4 regions of the Peribacillus sp. FSL P2-0133 genome follow, and region 3 is predicted to be linked to each of the others. Evidence: riboswitches for the same ligand, from Rfam matches in the RefSeq annotation. Region 3 holds a riboswitch; each other region holds the start of a gene.

The links. Region 3 has a riboswitch for S-adenosylmethionine ahead of MKY17_RS15975 (bifunctional homocysteine S-methyltransferase/methylenetetrahydrofolate reductase). Riboswitches for the same ligand answer to the same signal wherever they lie in the genome.
Region 1: another riboswitch for S-adenosylmethionine. It lies ahead of MKY17_RS02655 (sugar ABC transporter substrate-binding protein); the one in region 3 lies ahead of MKY17_RS15975 (bifunctional homocysteine S-methyltransferase/methylenetetrahydrofolate reductase).
Region 2: another riboswitch for S-adenosylmethionine. It lies ahead of metK (methionine adenosyltransferase); the one in region 3 lies ahead of MKY17_RS15975 (bifunctional homocysteine S-methyltransferase/methylenetetrahydrofolate reductase).
Region 4: another riboswitch for S-adenosylmethionine. It lies ahead of MKY17_RS05860 (methionine biosynthesis PLP-dependent protein); the one in region 3 lies ahead of MKY17_RS15975 (bifunctional homocysteine S-methyltransferase/methylenetetrahydrofolate reductase).

Annotation. Positions count from the first base shown of each region.
Region 1 covers NZ_CP150254.1:541,493-545,710, reverse strand. Annotated here, with positions in the region: gene MKY17_RS02660 (sugar ABC transporter ATP-binding protein) at 1-1,239, opposite strand, end outside; gene MKY17_RS02655 (sugar ABC transporter substrate-binding protein) at 1,297-2,409, opposite strand; SAM riboswitch class I at 2,526-2,631, opposite strand; gene MKY17_RS02650 (GTPase domain-containing protein) at 2,727-4,218, opposite strand, start outside.
Region 2 covers NZ_CP150254.1:5,178,972-5,183,189, reverse strand. Annotated here, with positions in the region: gene pckA (phosphoenolpyruvate carboxykinase (ATP)) at 1-1,560, opposite strand, end outside; SAM riboswitch class I at 1,991-2,152, shown strand; gene metK (methionine adenosyltransferase) at 2,316-3,509, shown strand; gene MKY17_RS24925 (gamma carbonic anhydrase family protein) at 4,039-4,218, opposite strand, start outside.
Region 3 covers NZ_CP150254.1:3,347,478-3,351,695, forward strand. Annotated here, with positions in the region: gene MKY17_RS15975 (bifunctional homocysteine S-methyltransferase/methylenetetrahydrofolate reductase) at 1-1,691, opposite strand, end outside; SAM riboswitch class I at 1,795-1,893, opposite strand; gene MKY17_RS15980 (MOSC domain-containing protein) at 2,004-2,654, opposite strand; gene MKY17_RS15985 (Ku protein) at 3,162-4,004, opposite strand; gene MKY17_RS15990 (DNA ligase D) at 4,156-4,218, shown strand, end outside.
Region 4 covers NZ_CP150254.1:1,224,055-1,228,272, forward strand. Annotated here, with positions in the region: gene metC (cystathionine beta-lyase) at 97-1,278, opposite strand; gene MKY17_RS05860 (methionine biosynthesis PLP-dependent protein) at 1,275-2,387, opposite strand; SAM riboswitch class I at 2,474-2,587, opposite strand; gene fumC (class II fumarate hydratase) at 2,905-4,218, shown strand, end outside.

The sequences.
Region 1 (4,218 bases), 2.8 Mb from region 3:
TTTTCCGATGGCAACTTTTTGCTGGTTACCACCTGAAAGGTTTTCGACACTCACTTCTCCTGAAGGAGTTTTAATGCCGAGACTTACGATCATTTCCTTCGCCTTTTCCTTTTCCGCCTTACGATCCACGAAGCTGAACGTCTTGCAGAATTTGCCGAGACTGGCTGCGGTCAAGTTCGCCGAGACTGATTCCTGAACGAGGACCCCTTCTTTCCTGCGTTCCTCAGGTACAAGTGCCAGACCGCTTTTTACTGCTTCGTGCGGTGATTTCAAAGAAAGCTTTCGACCATTCAGGATTACTTCCCCCGCTGTGATCGAAGCATGACCGAAAAGGGTTTTACAGAGTTCCGTTTTTCCCGCCCCGACTAACCCTGCCAAGCCGATTATCTCGCCTGCTTTAATATTCAGACTGACATCCTTGACTTTCTCGGCATCTGACAATCCGTTAACTTCCAGAATGACGTCTCCGATCGAAGCATTGACTTCTGGAAACTGGTCATCCATGGCTTTACCGAGCATATTCTCTACCACTTCGTTACGGGTTATGTCCTCCTTCTTTCGACAAGTGACACGCTCCCCATTCCTCATGATCGTAATTTCCTCACAGATTTCAAAAATCTCAGGCAGACGATGTGAAATGAAAATGATTCCCACGCCTTTTTGCTTTAATTCAGTTACAATTCGAAAAAGCTCTGTCGTCTCCGTATGACTTAACGGAGCAGTTGGCTCATCGAGAATCAGGAATTTGCATTCTGTCGAAACGGCTCTTGCTATCAGGACCATCTGTTTTTCGGCCAAGGTAAGGTCTCTTACCAGCTTTTTCGAAGGGACACGAATTTTCATATCTTCAAGAATATAAGAGGCTTGTTTGTGCAGCTCTTTCCATTGGACCCTCTGTTTTTTCCCCATGTTTTGGACCATATCATTCAACATTACATTTTCCCCAACCGTTAAGTAAGGGATGAGGGCTGTATCCACTTCCTGATAAACAATTTGAATGCCTTGTTCCTGAGCCGCTTTTGGCGAGCGGATATCCCGCCTCATCCCATCAATAAAAATGTCACCTGAATAATGAACATGGGCTCCCGATAAAACTTTCATTAACGTCGATTTCCCTGCTCCGTTTGCACCGACCAATGCGTGGGCTGTCCCTGATTGTACGGAAAAATCAACTTCACTCAGCGCCTTCACCCCCGGAAATTCAATCGAAATCTTCTTCATTTCTAGTTGCGTGCCCATGTCCATTCCCCCTTATTGAACAGACACTCCCTTCTACTTGAAAGAGAGTGTCTCTTTTTACTTTTTATAATGATCCTTCAAAACTTTCATCCAATCTTCTTCAAATTCCGTAGATTCACCCCATCCATCGACAATACCAGACAGATTTGCCATGTTTACCGCTTCTTTTGAAGCTTGGACTTGCTTTTGTGAAATAAGTGAAGCCTCTAAGTCATAGGTTTGCGGCGTATCTTCGCCCGCCAATTTTTTAGCCAATATCCTCATATTAACTGCACCGATCAACTTGGGATCGACTGCTGCCGTGTAGGACCATGAGCTATCTGCCGATTGGATTTCCTGGAGATCTGCGTTAGATACATCAATTCCATATATCTTCACTTCATCTCGGCCCGCTTCTTTAATCGCCCGGGCTGCACCGATGGCAAAGGCATCCCATGTTGCGAAAATGGCATCCAATTTACCTTTAGGGTATTTATTCAGCATTGCGGCTACAGCATTTTGTGTCTGAACCGAAGTATCGGCAGATGCCACTCCGAATCTTTCGACTTCTTTAATCCCAGGATTTTCTTTTAGTTTTTCCTGATAGACTGCATTTCTTCTTACCATTGGTGGGAAACCATCCACCCAAAGATATGCAATTGCCGCTTCACCTTTCTGCTCTTTTATCAGTTTATCAAAAGCCAGTGTTGCCAACGCTTCATCATCCTGTGAAGTTAATGTCACACCATCTATTTTAGATAGATCGCTTATTGAATCGAACGTGACAACGCTTTTACCTGCATCAACCAACTTTTGAACGTCATTCACAGTTGCTGCATCATCACCATGGGAAATGATATAGCCGTCGTAATCTTCCTCCAATGCCTGCGCTATCGCATCATGAAATTTAGCCGTATCACCATTGGCTGTATATGTATCCACTTGGAATCCGAGTGCTTCTCCTTCTTCCTTCGCCCCCGCCAGGTATTGGGCCGTATGATCATCACCGCCAATTTTACGGATCACTTTGATCTTGGCTCCATCCCCATCTGCAAATCTTTCCGGTACATTTTCAAATGATACTTTTTCTTCTTTCTTCGATTCTGTGGAACTCTGCCCAGTAGAGCAACCCGTTAAAAGCAAAGCCGAAGCGATGGCTGAAATAAATATCCCTTTAATAGACCTTCTCATCTTGTTTCCCCTCCATGTTTTCTAATTAGTCTTATCAGTTAAGTCGGTGTAAATCCCAAAATAAAAACCTCTCTAATATAGAGAGGTTTAATCGGCTGTTTTGCAGACTTGTCCCTCTCTTATCTGTCAAAACATTTCTGTTTTGCAGGATTTAGCACCAATTCCTAATGGAACGGTTGCTGGGCATCTTAGGGCCAGTCCCTCCGCCACTCTTGATAAGAGATATATTGAGTTACGTTTTCGTAATTATCACTTTATAGGGATATAGTCGTAAAGTCAATAGATTTTTGAATATTTGAAATGTTCCCCGTTATTTTTTATTTTCTTTGAAGCTGGGCTAGACGCTTTTTCTCGATTTTTTCAAGCCTCTCCAACTGCCTTAATTTCACTTCGAACAAAGTGATCGGGTCACGGTAAACTTCCGGATTTTCTTTCATATGCTCCAATGCAGCCTGGAAGTCTTTTATCTCGGTCTGCGTTTGTTCAATCGTTTTTTGAAGTAAGGCAAATGAACTGCGATAGAAAAGTGCGATGTCCCGATCCAAAGATTTTTCAAACAATCCAAATTGGGTAAGGAAACGTTCCGTGATCATTTCCGCAACATCCAGGTAATCTTCACTTTCCAGATATTTCTTATAACGATTGTACATATTGGCTTTATTTTGCGGTATCGCCCCAAACAGCTTCCCTGCTCCTTTAAGCAGCAATTGTGATGGAGTCCTGCGCAAAAGGATATTAACGTTTTCGATGCGGATACTGCTTGTCATCCGATCGGCATCACGGCGCCAGTCATCCAATACCCTGAAGTCACCTGCAAGCGTAATCCGTTCTTCTTTGTATAATTCATTGAATCCGGCACTCATCTCATCCATAAACTGCTGGCTTTGTGAGAACTCCATTTGAGAACTGGCAATCCAGTCTTGAAGAGAACGGTAATATTGAGGCATGATCTTATCAGAAATGAAGTTTTGAATCCGCTCATTCATTTCTTGGTTTAACTGTACATGGACCTGACTGAAATCACTGCTTTCCGTTAATGATTTAGAGCAATCCCTCAGTAATTCAGGAATTTTAGAAGAAAGCTGATTTTTCACTTCATCCTTAAGCAGACGATACGACCTTATGATATTTTCACTTTTTTCTTTTTCCAAATCAGCCAGTTGATTGACCGCCCCATTCAGTTTGACTTCCATCTGTTCATTCCAAGAGATGGAATGCTCGCATTTCCGCTCATTGGCTGCCCGTTTTTCTAACAGATAAGATAAAGTTTTACGAATGAATGCTAGGATTTTTTCAGATCTTCTTTCCTTCCAATTATCCTCTTGATAATTCGATTGAAGGAAGGCTGAAAGGTCCTTCAATTGCTGCTTGCTATCATACAGTTTGGAGAAAGCGAATACTTTCGCATTCGGGAAATATGCATTCACTTTATCCCATGTTTCGTCTTCCATCCGGACTGCCACCTGATCACTGTATATCGTATCCATTTTATTTAACAAGAAATGAATCGGCAGTTTCGGAGCCATCATTTGAATTTCCAATAACAGATCCCGTTCGCTGCCGGTGAAAGGCGCCCGGGCGTCAAGAACGAACATCAGTCCATCACTGCCATGTAAATAGCCTTGGAAATCTGATTCCACGCTTTTTTCCCCATTGAACCCCGGTGTATCCAATAATCGCAGACCATTATTTCTTAGGTAGTCACTTATGATTGTCACATCAACAATAGTCCCACGCTGGCGGCGTGTTTCATCCAATTCAGTTAGCTCCATGACAACCTTTCTATCTGTATCGGTAATTTCAAGGATT
Region 2 (4,218 bases), 1.8 Mb from region 3:
GATTTCACTTGGAACGCTTTTGAATTTCTTGAAGTTTGCACGGAATTGAGCGGCAAGGTCTGTTGCTGCTTCTTTATAAGCTGCAGGATCTGCCCAAGTCTTGATTGGTTGAAGCACTTCATCAGGAACACCAGGAACATGAAGCGGGATATCCAAACCGAAGATATCATCTTTGATCGTTTCGATGTTCGCTAATTCACCTTCAAGTGCAGCTTGTACCATTGCACGAGTGTAAGCAAGTTTCATACGGCTTCCAGTTCCGTATGCACCGCCAGTCCATCCAGTGTTGACAAGGTATACCTTTGCATTGTGCTCGTCAATTTTATCACCAAGCATCTCAGCATAGCGTGTAGCTGGAAGCGGTAAGAATGGTGAACCGAAGCAAGTGGAGAATGTAGCTTCCGGTGAAGTTACGCCTCTTTCAGTACCAGCCAATTTACTAGTGTATCCGCTTAGGAAGTGGAACATTGCCTGTTCTTTGGAAAGCTTGCTGATTGGAGGCAGAACGCCTGAAGCATCAGCTGTCAAGAAAATGATTGTATTTGGGTGTCCTGCAATACTTGGGTTCACGATGTTATCGATCGCTTGCATTTGGTAAGCAGCACGAGTGTTTTCAGTCAATGAACTGTCATCATAGTTCGCTTCACGTGTATCCGGATCAACAACAACATTTTCCAGTACGGCACCGAAACGGATCGCATCGAAAATTTGTGGTTCTTTTTCACGTGAAAGGTTGATCGTTTTAGCATAGCAGCCGCCTTCGATATTGAATACGCCGTTAGAAGACCAGCCGTGCTCGTCATCGCCAATCAGTTTACGGCTAGTGTCTGCAGACAAAGTCGTTTTGCCTGTACCGGACAGTCCGAAGAATAAAGCGACGTCCCCTTCACGTCCTACGTTAGCAGAGCAATGCATTGGAAGGATTCCAGCCTCTGGAAGTAAGTAGTTCATGATCGAGAAGATCGATTTTTTCATTTCTCCTGCATATTCCGTTCCGCCGATCAGGATGGTACGGCGTTCAAATGAAACGATGATGAAAGTTTCGGATGCAGTTCCATCAACTTCCGGGTCTGCTTTGAAGTTAGGTGCAGAAAGGATTGTGAATTCAGCTTCGTGACCTCTCAGTTCCTCTTCGTTTGGACGGATGAACAACGTATGGGCGAAAAGGTTATGCCAAGCATATTCATTAATAACACGGATAGGAAGACGTGATGATTCGTCTGCACCAGCGAAACCTTTAAAAACAAAAATCTCTTCTTTTGCTTTTAGGTAGTCAACTACTTTATTATATAGTTTATTGAACACATCTTCGGAAATTGGCTGGTTCACTGAACCCCAATCGATTTTATCTTTAACTGATGCTTCTTCAACGATATATTTATCTTTAGGTGAACGACCTGTATATTTGCCAGTTTCAGCTTTTACCGCACCGGTTGAAGTTAGAACGCCTTCATTTCTGCTTAATACTTTTTCGACCAATTGAGGAACTGAAAGTTGAGTTTGCACATTGTTTCCTGTTAATAATTGGTGTAACTCATTAGAAACGTCTACAGAATTCATATATGAGATACCTTCCTTTGTTTAAGTTTTTAGATTACAATTAGTATAACACATTCATCTAATTAGTCTATACTATTTCTTTTAATTTGTGATTATTTTCAGTTGGTTGCGTTAATCATTTTAATCCGGCAGGAACCGATTCAGGATAATCGCATAAACTTTCATGAAGAAAATTTTATTTTAATAGGAAGTAAGTAAGCAATATATGTCTAAAGGGAAAGTCAGGATGTCGTTTCTTTTCGGATGCTCTTTACATTATTATTAATGGCAATTTACAACATTTCTATTCGTATTTTGCATTGTAAACCCTTCTAGGACGTTGTATCAACATGTTTTTTCAAATGAACGCCATTCTGGGTGGAAATGTTCTTTTTAGAAAAGCATTGACAAGTTCCAGCCAGATACGATAATATCTTAAATTGTACGGATTCTCTTATCCCGAGTTGGTGGAGGGACAGGCCCTTTGAAACCCAGCAACCTGCCATATTGAACTTGACTCCAAGATCGATCGCCGAAAATAAAGCGAAGGTCTTCAAGGAATAGTGGTGATGGTGCTAACCTGAGCAAGGTAAAAACCCTTGAACGATAAGAGTGAAAGGATAGAAGACAGAATGTTAAACCTTTCCTCATTTGCCAGGGAAGGTTTTTGTGTTTTTTATAAGTAATTCTGTGTCTATAGTTGAAACTAATGAGGGAAACGAGTTCCGTAAAAATCAGGCTTTTGCCTGCAACATACTAACTTCCAAGGAGGAAATATGATGTCAAAGAAACGTCTATTTACTTCTGAATCTGTTACAGAGGGCCATCCGGACAAAATTTGTGACCAGATTTCAGATTCCATTTTAGATGCTATCCTAGCTAAGGATGCAAATGCACGTGTTGCGTGTGAAACTAGCGTAACTACAGGTCTTGTACTTGTTGCTGGTGAAATTACAACGTCCGCTTACGTGGATATTCCGCGTATCGTTCGTGATACGATTAAAGGAATTGGCTATACACGTGCGAAATACGGTTTCGATGCTGAAACTTGTGCCGTGTTAAGTTCCATTGATGAGCAGTCTGCCGATATCGCAGCTGGTGTCGATAAAGCATTGGAAGCTCGTGAAGGAAACATGTCAGAGGAAGAAATCGATGCAATCGGTGCAGGGGACCAAGGTCTTATGTTCGGATTTGCTTGTAATGAAACAGAAGAGCTTATGCCGCTTCCGATTTCATTGGCACATAAACTTTCATTCCGCTTAGCACAAGTTCGTAAAGATGAAACTCTTGCTTACTTACGCCCTGATGGTAAAACACAGGTAACTGTGGAATATGATGAAAATAACGTTCCTGTACGTGTAGATACGATCGTTATCTCTACACAACATGATGCAGAAATTACGCTTGAACAAATTCAAGCCGATCTAAAAGAACATGTAATCAAAGCAGTCGTTCCAGCTGAATTGATCGATGCCGATACTAAGTACTTCATCAACCCGACTGGCCGTTTCGTAATTGGCGGACCTCAAGGAGATGCTGGTCTTACTGGACGTAAAATCATCGTTGATACTTACGGCGGATACGCTCGTCACGGCGGCGGTGCATTCTCTGGTAAGGATGCTACTAAAGTTGACCGTTCTGCTGCATACGCTGCTCGTTACGTTGCGAAAAACATCGTGGCAGCCGGCCTTGCCGACAAAGCTGAAGTTCAATTGGCATACGCAATTGGTGTGGCAGAGCCAGTATCTATCTCAATTGATACGTTCGGAACTGGTACAGTTAGCGAAGAAGTCCTTGTTGACCTAGTTCGCGCTAACTTCGACCTTCGTCCAGCAGGTATCATCAAAATGCTTGACCTTCGTCGCCCGATCTACAAACAAACAGCTGCCTACGGACACTTTGGCCGTACAGATGTAGATCTTCCATGGGAACGCACGGACAAAGCAGAAACATTAAAAGCTCAAGCGTAATCCATATAAAAAAGGTGTCCCGCAATTAGCGGGGCACCTTTTTTATGGATTGATTTTGCCTTCACCGGGAATAATTCAAGAAATCCCAAAGAAATTCAACTTACGTGCAATACGCCGTGAGTAAGGGGCATTTACAAGTTTGTTTGGGTCAACTACGAGTGAGTTAGAGCGGTTTACTCTTGAGTTAGAGCGGTTTACTCGTGAATTAGAGCCATTTACTCGTGAGTTAGAGTAGTTTACTCGTGAGTTTGTAGCAATTACTCGTGAGTTAGAGCGGTTTACTCGTGAATTAGAGCCATTTACTCGTGAGTTTGTAGCTTTACTCGTGAATTAGAGCCGTTTACTCGTGAGTTAGAGTAGTTTATTCGTGAGTTTTTAGCCTTACTCGTGAATTAGAGCCATTTACTCGTGAGTTAGAGCGGTTTACTCGTGAGTTTGTAGCAATTACTCGTGAATTAGAGCGGTTTACTCGTGAGTTTGGAACGTTTACTCGTGAGTTTCAGTACAATACTCGTAACTTTCAGTCAATTCATTTTATTCGTTCGGCCGTTTTATAGTATTGGCCTTTTTCGGCGTATTCACGTACGATGCGTTCCATATCCTGGCGATCTTCTTCGTTGATTTCGCGAATGACTTTAGCTGGACGTCCGAATGCCAACATGTTCGGTGGTATGACTTTACCTTGGGGAACGAGACTGCCGGCACCGAT
Region 3 (4,218 bases):
ACTCCTTCAATCCTTGACTTTACAGGGTCATCCCCTGCTAACGCCATGGCCCTTCTAACATTATCAGGCAATTTGATGCCTGGGATCTCATTATGGATGAATTCGGCGTTCCGGGTGCTTGTCAAGGGCATGATACCGATGAAAATCGGGGTTTCTAAATGTTTTGTGGCTTCATATACTTCTTCGATTTGCTCCACGGAATAGATTGGCTGTGTCAAGAAGGATTGGGCACCGCAGGCAATCTTCTTTTCCATTCTCAGTACGGCTTTATCCAGATATTTCACATTGGGATTAAACGCTGCCGCAATTTTGAAATTTGCCCTTTGGCCCAAACTTTGACCGGAATAGGAAAGACCTTCATTAAATTGTTTGACCATACTTATTAGGTCAAAGGAAGATAAATCATAAACCGAAGTGGCCCCCGGGAAATCCCCAATTTTTGAAGGGTCTCCGGTGATGATCAATATTTCGTTCAGCCCCACCGTCTGCAGACCCATTAAATGTGACTGCAGGCCAATCAAATTTCGATCACGGCATGTTATATGCACCATCGGCTCTATATTCAATTGGTTCTTCAGTAAATTAGCCAGTGCATCATTCGATATCCTTGGTGAGGCAAGCGAATTATCCGCTAATGTAATGGAATCGACCCCTGCTTTTTTCAAAACCTCGGCACCAGTCATGAAGCTCTCTATACCTAACTTTTTCGGTGGATCAAGTTCAACTAGAATCGTCCTTTCTGTTTTGGCCTTTTCGAACAGGGGACGTTCCAATTCTCTATCATTCACTTCAATTATTTCTATTTCACGGGATTTCGTAAATTTCTCTTTCACAGGAGCCAAACTTCCAATCGCATTCTTTACAGCTTGAATATGCAGCGGAGTCGTTCCACAGCACCCTCCTATGATCGCGGCACCCTGCTCACGAAGTTCTAGGGCACTTGAACCGAAATATTCCGGCACAGCTTTATAGACGAGCCTTCCATCCACATAATCCGGGAGGCTGGCATTTGGGTATATGGCAATTGATGCTTGCTTTGGCAAACTCACTTCTTCCAAGGCCCGAATCATATGATGTGGACCGAGACGGCAATTCACGCCAACAACATCGGCACCCAATTGCTCGAGTTTTTGAAAGGCTTCATTTAAATGGATTCCATTTTGAAGATTTCCCAGTTCATGCATCGAAACATTTGCGATGATCGGCAGTCCAGTTTCATTTTTAACGATTTGCAGGACGGTTTCCAGTTCTTCCAGGTCATAAAATGTTTCCAAGAGAATCCCATCAGGGTTTTCCATCAAAAGACTGTATAGCTGTTCACGAAAACCCCGTTTTATCTCTTCAATACTTAAATCCGATTTCCTGATGCTCCGCTGTGCCCCTATGGTACCGAAGACGTATGCCTTTCCTTTTGCCGCTTTTTTAGCAAGAATGACTCCCTGGCGATTGATTCTGCTTACTTCATCTTCAAGTCCATACCGTTTCAATTTGTTGAAATTGGCTCCATATGTATTCGATTGAAGGATATCTGCACCAGCTTCCAGATAGGCACGGTGGATGGACTCTATTTGATCTGGGTTCGTGCAGTTTAATTCCTCATAACATTGATCGATGCCATTTGAATACAATAAGGTCCCCATTGCCCCTTCCCCAACCAGTATTCTTTCTTTCACGTCTTTACGAAAATTCATCATTACACCCTCTCTCAAAAACAATCCTGTTTTTGTCGTATTCTATGAGTATGAGAGAAAAGGAAAAAAACCTTCTCAAAGAAGAAGGTTTTTTGAAACATTCTCCTCATCTATCAAGCTCTGCTTGCTGGATTTAGCACCTTTGCCTAAGCTGGTTGCTGAGGTTTCTTCGGGCCAGTCCCTCCACCTCTCTCGATAAGATCCATTATATAATTTTCACAAGATTTCAAAATTTGATTATATTTAATTTACATTAATAATCTGTCAATTTCAATACCTGATCGACATTTTTTTCACTTTTGCAAAAATCATTCAATCTTTTACAACTTGAACCCTCTTCAAGATCCTTTGTTTCCAGTCTTCCGCTAACGAGTCTAGTGTAAGTAAAGCCTTTGCGCCTTCCAGCCCATCTCGTTTATGAAGAATTACCTCTGCTGCATAATGAACTGAAATTTTTTCTTGCAAACGATCTATCAGCACAATCTCGTTTTGTTTAGTTATCGTTCCTTCTTGAAGTACTCTTGCAAAATAACCAGTGAAACTCGTTTTCAGCACGAGTTCCAAAAACTTAGGTTCTTGATTGAAGTGGGAAATGGTCGAACAAGGTATCCTCCCTTGGTTAATTTGAACAATCACTTCTCCTATTTGATAAATATCGCCGATATACGTTGATTCTTCCCTCATCCCCGCTATGGTTAAATTTTCACCGAATGCAGGGATTTCCAGCTTTTTAGAGAATTTTTCATTCCATAATGAATAATGCTCAAAGGGGTAAAAACACAAAGCGCGATCAGGACCTCCATGGAACTTTACATTACCTACCCCATCACCAATTATACCTGATTTAGTCACTGTCACATTATCCTTTGCTTGTTTATCCATTGCTGAAAAGATATCGATATTCGAAAAAATTTCATGCTTCGGCTTCCCGGCATGAAGTGCTCTGATTTTTCCATTTTGCATTTTGCATCTTCCATTCATATTTAATGTAAATCATCCTGTATGTATAAATTATACTAAAAATCCATTTTATTCTGTAGTTTTTTATAAGAATATGACAATGCAAAAGCCATATGAGCCGTTAAGTGGGCGAAATATCATTGATTTCCAGAAAAATTCATAGGTTAGTTTCAGTAATTTTGTTGCTATTTCAGAATTAAATATGGTAGAATATGAACACAATATATAGTCGAAAACTACAACCGTTCGCCTATATGTTGATTTTCACGATTGAATTCCTCATTGTCGCTCTTTAGGGAGCGAATTTTTTTTGCCTTCATTTCCACCTATCATTTTCTTTTAATTCCATTCTGCTTCTTACATCGTGATCCACTTACATATTTCACTATCTTTACCTATGTAAATCTCCCCCTGTTAATTCACTTTCATTACCTTACTAGAAGGCAAATCCCCTTGCTAAAACAAGCAGAAAGCCGAGCGACATCATGTGTCTTCCGCTCAGCTTCCTGTTTAAGCTTGTTTCTTTTTTTTCGGTGCCACTTTCTTTCGGGTCGTCTTTTTCATTTGCGGTTCATCATGTTTCGTTCGGTCAATGGATGCCTGTAACGCCTCCATTAAATCGGTTACATTGTTGGAAACTGGTTCTTTTGTTTTGGCTGTAATCGTCGTCTGTCCAGCTTTCTTTGATTCAATCAATTCAAGTAACGCGGTTCGATAGTCATCGGTGTATTTTGTAGGGTCGAAAGTAGTCGTTAATTGATCTATCAATAATACGGCAGTATCGATTTCTTTTTTTACAATGGTATCATTGGCAGGGATATTCGGAACATCCGCTGTAGAGCGGACTTCATCCGGATAATGAATCGTTTCCATCACCAAGGTATTATCAACGACTCGGATTACCGCCATTTGTTCTTTAGAGCGAATGATGATTTTCGCTAACCCTACCTTATTCGATTCCTTGAGGGCCTGCCTCAAAAGGGAATAAGCTTTTATCCCTCCGTCATTAGGGGACATATAATAACTCCGGTTAAAATAAATGGGATCTATTTCTTCAATTTTAACGAAATCCACGATTTCCACGGCTTTTTCTTCGTTTTGTTTTTTCAGTTGTTCTAGTTCATTGTCTTCCAACACAACAAACTTTCCCTTTGTATACTCAAAAGCGCGGACTATATCATCCTTCCCCACTTCTTTCTGGCATACCGGACAAACCTTTTCGTATTTAATCGGCGAATGACATTCCTTATGCAACGTCCTCAAAGAAATATCCTTATCCTCCGTTGCGGCATGAAGTTTGATCGGAATGTTCACCAAACCGAATGATATGCTCCCCTTCCACATCGTATGCATATTCGTCACCTCATAACTTATTTTTAAAGAGAAGAACAATTTTATTATTCCCCTTTGTTCAAAAAAAACCGAAAAAACAATTGCCAACTCTAACACTTCGTTTTTTTGGCAAAATAATGTTAATCAATTATTTGCGGAGGTAAATACAAAAATGAAACCGATGCTGCCAACCTATTACCCCGAAGCCCCCAACTCCAAGGATTGGCGTTATGAA
Region 4 (4,218 bases), 2.1 Mb from region 3:
AGATCGATGGTCTTTTTTTATGACTAAGGTGAAAAAGAGTTAATAATGATGCTAAGAAAAAGGGTGCCCATAATATATGAGGCACCCATCCTGAAATCATTTTGCAGAAATTGCTTCCCCTTTGGCAATATTAACGAGGGCTGCATCGAAGTCCTTTATTAAATCGTCCGGATTTTCAAGTCCGACAGAGAGGCGGAGCAAGCTGTTCGTGATGCCTCGCTTTTCCCTTTCATCATCAGGCATGGCAGCATGGGACATTTTGGCCGGGTAAGATAATATAGATTCGACCGCTCCAAGGCTTACGGCAAAAACAGGGAGCTCGACAGTGTTCACGAAAGAACGGAAGACTTCCTCACTGTCCAATTCAAATGATAGGACCGCCCCCGCTCCAAGTGACTGGCCTTTCTGGATGGCGTGCTGTGGATGATCGGAAAGGCCGGGATAATACACTTTTTTCACCAAGGGCTGCTCCTTTAAGTAGGCTGCAATCTTTTCCGCCCCTTTTTGGGAGTGCTCCATTCTAACTGACAAGGTTTTCAGACCTCTCATTACAAGCCAGGCGTCCTGGACACCAAGAACCGCCCCAAAGGAGTTTTGGAGGGAACCGAGTCTTGCTGCCAATTCCGGATCTTTCACTACTGCAAGCCCAGCTACCACATCACTATGTCCGGATAAAAACTTCGTCGCGCTATGAAGGACAACATCAGCACCCAGATTCAGTGGTTTTTGCAATGCTGGAGTCAGGAATGTGTTATCAACAAAACTTAAGGCACCGGCTTTTTTTGCGATATCACATACGGCTTGAATATCGGTCACTTTAAGTAACGGATTTGAAGGCGTCTCGATGTATATGGCCCTGGTATTTGGCTGAACGGCCGCTTTGACGCTTTCAAGGTCCGTCATGTCAACGAATGTATGCTCAATATTGAAACGCGTCAATACACTAGTGACCATCCTGAACGTTCCGCCATACACATCTTCGGAAATGACGATATGGTCTCCGGCAGACAACAGCAGGAAAGCTGTTGAAATGGCAGCCATACCTGATGAAAAGGCAAATCCGTGTGTGCCTTCCTCAAGTTCGGCAATGATATCTTCCAGCGCCTCACGAGTGGGGTTCCCGCTTCTACTGTAATCATATTTGCCGAATTGATCGATATCGGATTGATGGAAAGTCGATGCGTGCTGAATGGGAACGCTCACACCGCCCGTTGCAGGATCGAATTTATGTTGATTATGAAGTAATTTGGTCTCAAAGCTAAAATCATGATCTGTCATCGTAGTGCCTCCCTTTTTACATGTGCGAATGCTTGCTGTAAGTCCTGGATCAAATCATCGCTGTCCTCGATGCCAACGGAGAAGCGGAGCAGGCGATTACAAACTCCATTTGCCGTTCTGACTTCAAGCGGTATATCGGCATGCGTTTGTGTAGCGGGATACGTGATGAAGCTTTCAACCCCTCCAAGGCTTTCTGCAAACGAAATTAAAGAGAGCGATTGTAAAAATGGGTTGACTGCCGATTCATCAATGATACGGAATGAAATCATGCCGCCTCTGCCGGGATACAATACGTCCGTGACACAATCATGTTCCGACAAGTAATCTACAAGTATCTTGGCATTCTTTTCATGACGCTCCATCCGCAATGCCAAGGTTTTCATTCCACGCATCAACAGCCAAGAATCAAAGGGGCTCAAGACAGCTCCGGTTCCATTGTGATGGAAGGCAAGTGCATCACATAATTCAGCGCCGCTAGCAACGATCAGTCCTGCGAGCACATCATTATGACCACCGAGATACTTGGTTGCACTGTGAATCACGATATCCGCTCCAAGCAGGATGGGTTGTTGAATAAGAGGCGTGTAAAAAGTGTTATCAACGATTAACAATAAATTATTTTGTTTGGCCAATGCGGCAACAGCGCTAATGTCCGTTTGCTGCATAAGGGGGTTAGTGGGAGTTTCGATGAAGATGGCTTTCGTGTGAGGAGTGATGGCTTTTTCGATATCCTCCAAACAACAAGTGTTTACATAGTCACACTGCAACCCCCATTTTTTAAAACCTTGTTCTAACAGACGATATGTACCGCCATAAAGATCTTCGCTGACAATCCATGCATCACCTGATTTAAAAAGGGCAAGGATAGTGGAAATGGCGGCCATTCCTGAACTGCAGGCATAACCTTGGTCGCCTTTTTCGAGATCGGCGATGGAACGCTCCAATAATTGGCGTGTAGGATTACCTGTCCTTGTGTAGTCGTATCCCGTTGATTGGCCAATTCCTTCATGGCGAAAAGCTGTTGAAAAGTATACCGGCGGATTGACTGTTCCTGTCGCCGTTTCGCTGCGATTTCCTAATTGAGCAAGATATGTTTCAGTTTTGTACATGGTTTTCACTGCTCCTTTGAGTTATATAAAATAAAAAAAAGTCTTCTTTAAGAAGAAGACTTTGATTAAGTAAGGACGAGTCATTCTTCTTATCTTCCAAGTTCACAAACTTGTGGAATTAGCACCTTTTCATTGGTTTGAAACAAATGAAGGTTGCTGAGGTGTCATCGGGCCATTCCCTCTACCTCTCTCGATAAGAGTTTAGATTATTCAATTTCTTTTGAATTTACTATATATACAAAATACTGTCAAGAACATTTTGTGATGGATAATGCTTGGATGTTCATGACCAGGTCAATTGGAGCTTAGTGCCTCTACACTTTATGTGTCTAAAAAAAAGAATATCCGAATTTTCATATAAACATGAAGGGTCCAGAAAAAGTGAAAGGGTCAGCGGATATTTTTGCTTTAAAATAATAAAGTTTGTACAATGTATGGAGAGAAAGAATAATACGACATTATTCATTTCATATGCAAATGGTCTTCAATGAATAGTGCAAACATAGGAGGAGAACACATGGAATACAGAATCGAACGAGATACGATGGGTGAAGTGAAAGTTCCTGCTGATAAATATTGGGGAGCACAAACTGAGAGAAGCCGTAACAATTTCAAAATTGGTAACGAAAAAATGCCGATTGAATTAGTTCGTGCATTTGCATACGTTAAACAAGCTGCGGCAAAAGTGAACTATGATCTTGGTGATCTTTCGGAAGTTAAAAAGAATGCCATTGTCAAGATTTGCGGCGAAATCCTTGAAGGTACGCTAGATGAACATTTCCCGCTTGTAGTTTGGCAAACGGGAAGCGGCACGCAAAGTAATATGAACGTGAATGAAGTGGTCGCTAACAAAGGAAATGAATGGTTAAAAGAAAATGGTGATTCTGAAATCCTTCATCCGAATGATGATGTTAACAAGGCACAGAGCTCCAATGATACTTTCCCGACAGCCATGCATATTGCTGCCTTTATGGAAGTCGCTGAAAAATTGGTTCCTGCCATTAAAGCTCTTCGTGATACATTCGATTCAAAAGAAAAAGAGTTTTGGGATGTCGTGAAAATTGGCCGGACACATCTTCAAGATGCTACACCATTAACATTGGGACAAGAAATTTCCGGTTGGAAAGCGATGCTCGACAAAGATCTAGCGATGATTGAGGAAAGCAGCCAAAAATTATTGAACCTTGCACTAGGCGGAACGGCTGTAGGAACCGGAATCAATACAAAAAAAGAATTCCCGGGACTTTCCGCCAAACAAATTGCTGCTGATACAGGATATCCTTTTGTCACATCTGATAATAAGTTCCATGCATTGACAAGCCATAATGAAATCGTCTACGCACACGGTGCTTTAAAAGCATTGGCAGCGGATTTAATGAAAATTGCAAACGATGTCAGATGGCTGGCAAGTGGTCCAAGAAGCGGAATCGGCGAAATAGCCATTCCAGAAAACGAGCCAGGCAGCTCCATCATGCCAGGTAAAGTCAATCCAACACAAAGTGAAGCGCTTACCATGATTGCAACACAAATCGTGGGTAACGATGCTACAATTGGCTTTGCAGCAAGCCAAGGTAATTTTGAATTGAATGTATTCAAGCCAGTAATCATCTATAACTTCCTGCAAACGGTAAAATTATTGACGGAAGGCATTCATTCATTCAACAATAATTGTGCGGTTGGCATTACTGCAAATGAAGATAAAATCAAAGAAAATGTAGAACGTTCCCTTATGTTGGTAACAGCATTGAACCCGCATATCGGTTATGAAAAAGCAGCCAAAATCGCCAAAACTGCATTCAAGGACAACTCAACATTGAAAGAAGCTGCGTTG